2 regions of the Streptomyces sp. NPDC001732 genome follow, and region 2 is predicted to be linked to the other one. Evidence: predicted binding sites of a transcription regulator. Region 2 holds the regulator's gene; the other holds the start of a gene.
What was found. Region 2 encodes HspR, which represses chaperone genes until heat shock. Its sites were predicted from a motif close to TTGAGNNNNNNNNNCTCAA; they were not measured.
Positions count from the first base shown of each region.

Region 1: lon (endopeptidase La) is a predicted target of HspR. The motif match lies at 1,962-1,980, and genes of this name have one in related genera.

Region 1 covers NZ_JBSFFY010000048.1:10,536-13,939, forward strand. Annotated here, with positions in the region: gene lon (endopeptidase La) at 1-1,939, opposite strand, end outside; gene ACWCXX_RS30825 (YfbM family protein) at 2,228-2,731, shown strand; gene ACWCXX_RS30830 (Gfo/Idh/MocA family protein) at 2,799-3,404, opposite strand, start outside.
Region 2 covers NZ_JBSFFY010000123.1:1,275-4,678, reverse strand. Annotated here, with positions in the region: gene ACWCXX_RS39710 ((2Fe-2S)-binding protein) at 1-273, opposite strand, end outside; gene ACWCXX_RS39705 (5'-nucleotidase) at 270-545, opposite strand; gene ACWCXX_RS39700 (helix-turn-helix transcriptional regulator) at 674-1,663, shown strand; gene ACWCXX_RS39695 (heat shock protein transcriptional repressor HspR) at 1,832-2,278, opposite strand; gene dnaJ (molecular chaperone DnaJ) at 2,280-3,404, opposite strand, start outside.

The sequences.
Region 1 (3,404 bases), on a different contig from region 2:
TGAGGGTCAGTCCGGAGGCCCCGGTCTCCGGGTCGGCCAGTGACGCCTCCACGAAGAGCACGTCGCCCCCGGCCCCCGTCACCGCGAGCCCGGTGGCCACGCCCGGCACCGACGTGCGGCGCTCGGCCGGGTCCTGGGCGGACTCCGGGACGTGGTGCGGACGCCCGATCAGGCCCCGCAGGTCCGCCTCGGTGACCGTGAACGGCAGTTCCCGGTCGCCCAGTTCGTGCTGGGCCGCGATCTTGCGGAGCAGCCGGGCGACGGCCCGCTCCAGGTTCCGCACGCCCGCCTCGCGGGTGTACTCGCCGGCCAGCTTGCGCAGCGCGGACTCGTCGAGCATCACCTCGTCCTTCTCCAGACCGGCCCGCTCCAGCTGGCGCGGGAGCAGGTGGTCCCGGGCGATGACGACCTTCTCGTCCTCGGTGTAGCCGTCGAGCCTGACCAGCTCCATGCGGTCGAGCAGGGCTTCCGGGATGGCTTCGAGCACATTGGCGGTGGCGAGGAAGACCACGTCGCTGAGGTCGAGTTCGACCTCCAGGTAGTGGTCGCGGAAGGTGTGGTTCTGCGCCGGGTCGAGGACTTCGAGGAGGGCGGCGGCCGGGTCGCCCCGGAAGTCGGAGCCGACCTTGTCGATCTCGTCGAGCAGGACGACCGGGTTCATCGAACCGGCCTCCTTGATCGCCCGGACGATCCGTCCCGGCAGGGCGCCGACGTACGTGCGCCGGTGGCCCCGGATCTCCGCCTCGTCGCGCACACCGCCGAGGGCGACGCGGACGAACTTGCGGCCCATGGCGTGCGCGACGGACTCGCCGAGCGAGGTCTTGCCCACGCCCGGAGGCCCCACCAGCGCCAGCACGGCACCGCCGCGCCGGCCGCCGACGACGCCGAGGCCGCGGTCGGCGCGCCGCTTGCGCACGGCCAGGTACTCGGTGATGCGTTCCTTCACGTCCTGCAGACCCGCGTGCTCGGCGTCGAGCACCTGCTGGGCGCCCCGGATGTCGTAGGCGTCCTCGGTCCGCTCGGTCCACGGCAGTTCGAGGACGGTGTCGAGCCAGGTCCTGATCCAGGAGCCCTCGGGGCTCTGGTCGGAGGAGCGCTCCAGCTTCTCGACCTCCTTGAGCGCGGCCTCGCGGACGTGCTCGGGAAGGTCGGCGGCCTCGACGCGCGCCCGGTAGTCGTCGGACTCGTCCTCCGGGTCGCCGTTGAGCTCGGCGAGTTCCTTGCGCACGGCGTCGAGCTGGCGGCGCAGCAGGAATTCGCGCTGCTGCTTGTCGACGCCCTCCTGGACGTCCTTGGCGATGGACTCGGCCACGTCCTGCTCGGCGAGGTGTTCGCCGAGCCACTGGATGGCGAGCTTCAGCCGGGCGACCGGGTCCGTGGTCTCCAGGAGCTGCACCTTCTGGGCGGTGGTGAGGAAGGGCGAGTAACCGGAATTGTCGGCGAGTGCGGAGATGTCCTCGATCTGCTGGACCCGGTCCACGACCTGCCAGGCGCCGCGCTTCTTCAGCCAGCTGGTGGCGAGCGCCTTGTACTCCTTGACCAGCTCGGCGGCGGCGCCGGGGAGCGGCTCGGGAACGACCGCGTCGACCCGGGTCCCCTCCACCCACAGCGCTCCGCCCGGCCCGCTGGTCCCGGCCCCGATCCGCACCCGGCCCCGGCCGCGGATGAGTGCGCCCGGATCCCCGTCCGAAAGCCGTCCGACCTGCTCGACGGTGCCGATCACGCCGGTGCCGGTGTAGGTGCCGTCGATCCGCGGCACCAGGAGCACCTCGGGCTTGCCGCCGCCGTCACGGGCCGCGGCCTGCGCGGCCTCCACCGCGGCGCGCACATCGGTGTCGGACAGGTCCAGAGGCACCACCATCCCGGGCAGCACGACCTCGTCGTCGAGCGGCAGCACGGGAAGGGCGAGCGGAGCGCCAGCGTTGGAATCGGTAGCCATGATCTCCCCTTCGGCAGTCAAGTTGAGCTATGAAGGCTCAATGCTTCTGAGCCGCCCATTGTTCCCCAGGGGGTGTTCGCTGTGAGCGATCACTCGGTCGCTGTCCAGAACCGGTGGACCTCGCGCAGGCCGATTCGGGCTGCACATGGCCTTGCATCAGTCGGTATGGCCTGCGTCGACGGGCATGGTCCTGCGTCGACGGGTGGGGCCGGACGGCCGTGGGGCTGTGCCCGGCGCACAGGCCGGCCCGCGCCGGCCCCGCCGTCAGCACCTGCCTAACATCCGGCCATGAGCATGATCGGGGAGTACGCCCGCCTGACCCCCGCCGAACTGGATCGCGCGATCCGTGACCCCGAGTGGGCCCGGGAGTTCGTCGTCGGGCTGATCGAGAGGGAACCGGACACGGGGCCCGCGGCATCCGAGGCGCGTTGCCACGACATCGACAAAACATGGCACGCACTCGACTTCCTGCTGCGTCGCATCGACTTCCCCGTCGGCATCGCGCACGGCGAGAAAGAGGTCCCCGGAGCCGAGGGCTGGGGCCATGAGCCACCCCGCTACCTCACCCCGGAGCGCGTACGCCTCGCAGCGGAGACGCTCGCCGACGCACCTCACGAGGCCCTCGTCGAGGGTGTTCGTCCGGCAGAGCTCGCCGAGGCCGAGATCTACCCCGCCGTCGTCTGGGAGCGCGGCGAGCCGCTCGACTACGTGACCAGCCACTACCAGGCACTGGTTCCGTTCTTCCGGGCAGCGGCAGACGCCGGGGACGCCATGCTCATCCGGCTGGACTGACAGGGGACGCGCCCGTCCGGCGCCCGGTCGCCTGCGTGGCACCGGACGGGTGCGCACCCCGGCTCCGTCACTCCGCGGCGGCCGGGGAGAAGTCCGGCACCGGTACCGGGCGCGAACCGTTCCTCAGCGACTCCGCACCGGCCACGCCGACCAGCGACGCAGCCACCGCGGGCCGCACCGGGACCAGCGGCGGCTCCCCGCGCTCCACCGTGGCCCGGAATCCCTGGAGGACGCGCACCGTGCCCTCGGCCCGCCGTTCCACCGGCCGCCCGTCCAGGGTGAGGGGCGGCGCGACCCGCTCCTCCTCGTGCGCGACGCCGTCATCCCGGGTCCAGCCCTCCGCCCGGACGCGGACGGACCAGGACCGCTCGCCCGACGCGCGCACCGACTCGGCCAGCGCCCGGGTGCCACGGACGGACAGCCAGCTCCAGTGACTGTCGGGCTCGCCCTGGAGAAAGCCGTGGCGGGTCACGGCCAGCGCGCCGGTGGACAGCCGAACGGTCATGACGACGGCCCGGACCGGGTCCGCCTCGTGCGCCCGGAACGCGGACACCTCCACCGGCCAGGCGTCCGTGAGGGCCAGCACCGGCGAGACGGTGTGCGTGCAGTACGCCGTGGCGGAGATGCGGCCGCGCCAGCTGCCGGGATCACCGATCAGCGCGTCGACGTCCTG
Region 2 (3,404 bases):
GTGGTCCCGCCGGTCGAGGTTGACGAAGATCATGTCGTACCGGATCGCACAGCGAACGGGCTGCGGAGCTCCACGCGGCTTGCGGAGGCACCGGTAGGCACGTACTTCGTCGTCGTCTTCACGTGCAACAACGATGGGGTCGCCGAACAGAGTGACCATCAACGAGTCGCCACGGCGGGGAAGGGCGGTGACGAGATCGATGAAATGCCAGCCTGATCGGTAGGCCGTAGCCATCTCACGCCGGAAGGTCCGGTCGTCCGGCGGGATGGTCATGCGCTCGGTTGGGTCGGTGCGGGGCCCCAGCTGATCTCGTCGGACGCGACCGAGGTCCCGGAGAACCAGCTGATCTCGCCGGGAGAGTTGCCGGCCTCGATGCTCCAGCTGATCTCGCCCGTTCCGGCGCCCGCTTCGGTACTCCAGCTGATCTCGCCGCCGGCCTGCGCGGCCCCCGAGCCCCAGCTGATCTCATCGCTTCCCAGTACGCCGAAGCCCAGGGCCGCGACGAATGAGACGGCAAGCGCCGAGCGAAGCAATCGCTTATACATAGTCGGCTTCGTCCTCACTTGTGGATTCTTCTCCCCCGCACCTAAGACGATGTCTCACCTGGGCACACGAACACCACTGGGTCGATGCATCATGTTCCTGCATGTACAGGAACCTGGGGGGTGGAGATATGACCACGAGCAACACAAAAGGGGCACATCCTCACGGGATCACCGAACTGTGCGAAGACGGGGGGCGCCTCTACGCCAGTGCGCTGCGCTCCGGCCGGATATCGCGCGCCGAGGTGGCCACCGCCCCCTGCCTGATGGACTTCGCCCTGCTGCATCCCGACCCGGACGACGCCGAGTGGCTCCGCCCCGTACCTCCGTCCGCGGCACTGGCGCAGCGGCTGAATCCCATAGAACGCGAGATCCAGGAACGCAGGCGCCTGTCCCTGGAGTTGGCCGAATCGTTCGAACCTTTCATGGACATCAGCGCCCAGGATCCCCCCATTACCCACGCGATCACGGTCCTGGAGGGCAGCAACCGGATCAACGCGGCGCTCGATCTCGCCACCGCCGAGTGCCGTATCGAGGTGCTCACCGTCCAGCCGGGCGGCGACCGGGGCGAGGACCGCCTCCGGGAGGGCCTGGAACGCGCCCTGCTGGTGGTCGACCGAGGGGTGAGCATGCGCACCCTCTACCAGCACACCGTCCGGCACAGTCAGGGCACGCGGGCCTACGCAGAACGGCTGGCCGAGGGCAAGGTCGAGATCCGGACCCTGGAGGAGCTGATCTCCCGCCTGATCGTCTTCGACCGGGCGGTAGCGTTCATTCCGGCCAGCGACGACGACCAGGTCGCCCTCGAACTGCGCCACCCCGGGCTCGTCGAGTACCTGATCAAGGTCTTCGAACAGCTCTGGAACCGCGCCTCCCCCCTCCTGGAGGAGCTCCCGTACACCCCGGCCCCCCAGGGCATCAGCGGCGTCCAGCGCTCCATCGCCCAGCTCCTCGTGGAGGGCCACGTGGACGACTCCATCGCCCGCCGCCTCGGCATGAACGTCCGCACCTGCCGGGCGCACGTGGCCAAGCTGTCCGCGGTGCTGGGCAGCAACAGCAGGGCCCAACTCGGCTATCTGATCGCCCGCTCGGGAATCCTGGAAGAAGAAGGCCAGGGCTGAAATCCCGGAAGAAGAGGGCCAGGGCTGAGGACGGGGCCGAAGAGGCCGCGGACGGCCCCGCAGCCGCCGCACGGCGAAGGGGCGGGGGACGAACCGTGGTTCGTCCCCCGCCCCTTCGCCCGTCGGACCGGGCGGCCCCGGTGTCCCGGCGCCGCCCGGTCCTCCGGTTCAGTCCTTGTGGCGCTTCGGCCGCCAGACCACCAGCGCACTGGCCTGCTGCACGTCCTGGTACGGCACCAGGTCGCGCCGGTACGAGGCGTGCACCTGGGCCTCGCGCTGCTGCATCGCCGCCGCCGCGCCGTCCACGGCCGCCGAGAGCTCGGCGACGCGCTGCTGGAGCGCGGCGACCTGGTTCTCCAGCTCGATGATGCGCTTGATGCCCGCGAGGTTGATGCCCTCGTTCTGCGACAACTGCTGTACGGTACGCAGCAGTTCGATGTCGCGGGCCGAGTAGCGCCTGCCGCGCCCGGCCGTGCGGTCCGGCGAGACCAGGCCGAGACGGTCGTACTGGCGCAGTGTCTGCGGATGGAGACCCGAGAGCTGGGCCGCGATCGAGATCACGTACACCGGTGTCTCATCGGTCAGTTCGTACGGATTGCGTCGTCGGCCGTCCACCTCAAGCTCCCTTCGCCGCCTGGAACAGTTCCGCCCGCGGGTCGTGGCCCGCGGTCGCCTTGCGATAGGCCTCCAGCGCGTCCCTGGCCTCGTCGCCGAGCTCCTTGGGGACCGCCACCTCGACGGTGACCAGCAGGTCGCCCCGGGTGCCGTCCTTGCGCACGGCGCCCTTGCCCCGGGCGCGCATCGTGCGTCCGTTGGGCGTGCCGGCCGGCAGCTTCAGCGTGACCGGGGGCCCGCCGAGCGTGGGCACCTTCACCTCGCCGCCGAGCGCCGCCTCCGTGAAGTCGACGGGCACGGTGACCGTGAGGTTGTCGTCCCTGCGGCCGAAGACCGGATGGGCGTCGACGTGCACGACGACGTACAGGTCACCGGCCGGGCCGCCGCGCTCGCCCGGTCCGCCCTTGCCGCGCAACCGGATCCGCTGGCCGTCCGAGACGCCCGCCGGAATCCTGACCTGCATGGTCCTGGAGGACTTCGCCCGCCCGCTGCCCTTGCAGACGTCGCAGGGGTCCTGGGCGATCAGACCCCGGCCCTTGCAGTCCACGCAGGGGTCGGTGAGCGAGAAGCCGCCGCCGGTGCCGCGCGACACCTGACCGGTGCCGAGACAGGTCTGGCAGACCCTGGGGGTGCCGTTCTTGTCGCCGGTGCCCGAACACGCCTTGCAGGGTGCCTGGCTGGACATCCGCAGCGGGACCGTGGCCCCCTCGACCGCCTCGATGAAGCTGAGCGTCACCTCGGACTCGATGTCCTGGCCGCGCCGCGGCTGGACCCTCGTCCCCGTACCGCCCCGGTTGAACAGGCCGCCGAAGACATCGCCCAGACCGCCGCCGCCGAACCCGCCCTGGCCCCCGCCCTGAGCGCCCCCGAAGAGGTCGCCCAGGTCGAAGTTGAAGTTGCCCCCGGCACCCCCCGGACCGGCCCTGAAGCCGCCGTTGCCGAAGAGGGTGCGCGCCTCGTCGTACTCCTTGCGCTTCTTGGGGTCGCCGAGGACGTCGTTCGCCTCGGAGATCTCCTTGAAGCGCTCCTCCGCCCTGTCGTCGCCCTTGTTGGCGTCGGGGTGGAACTCGCGGGCGAGCTTCCGGTACGCCTTCTTGATCTCGGCGTCGGTGGCGTCCTTGGGGAC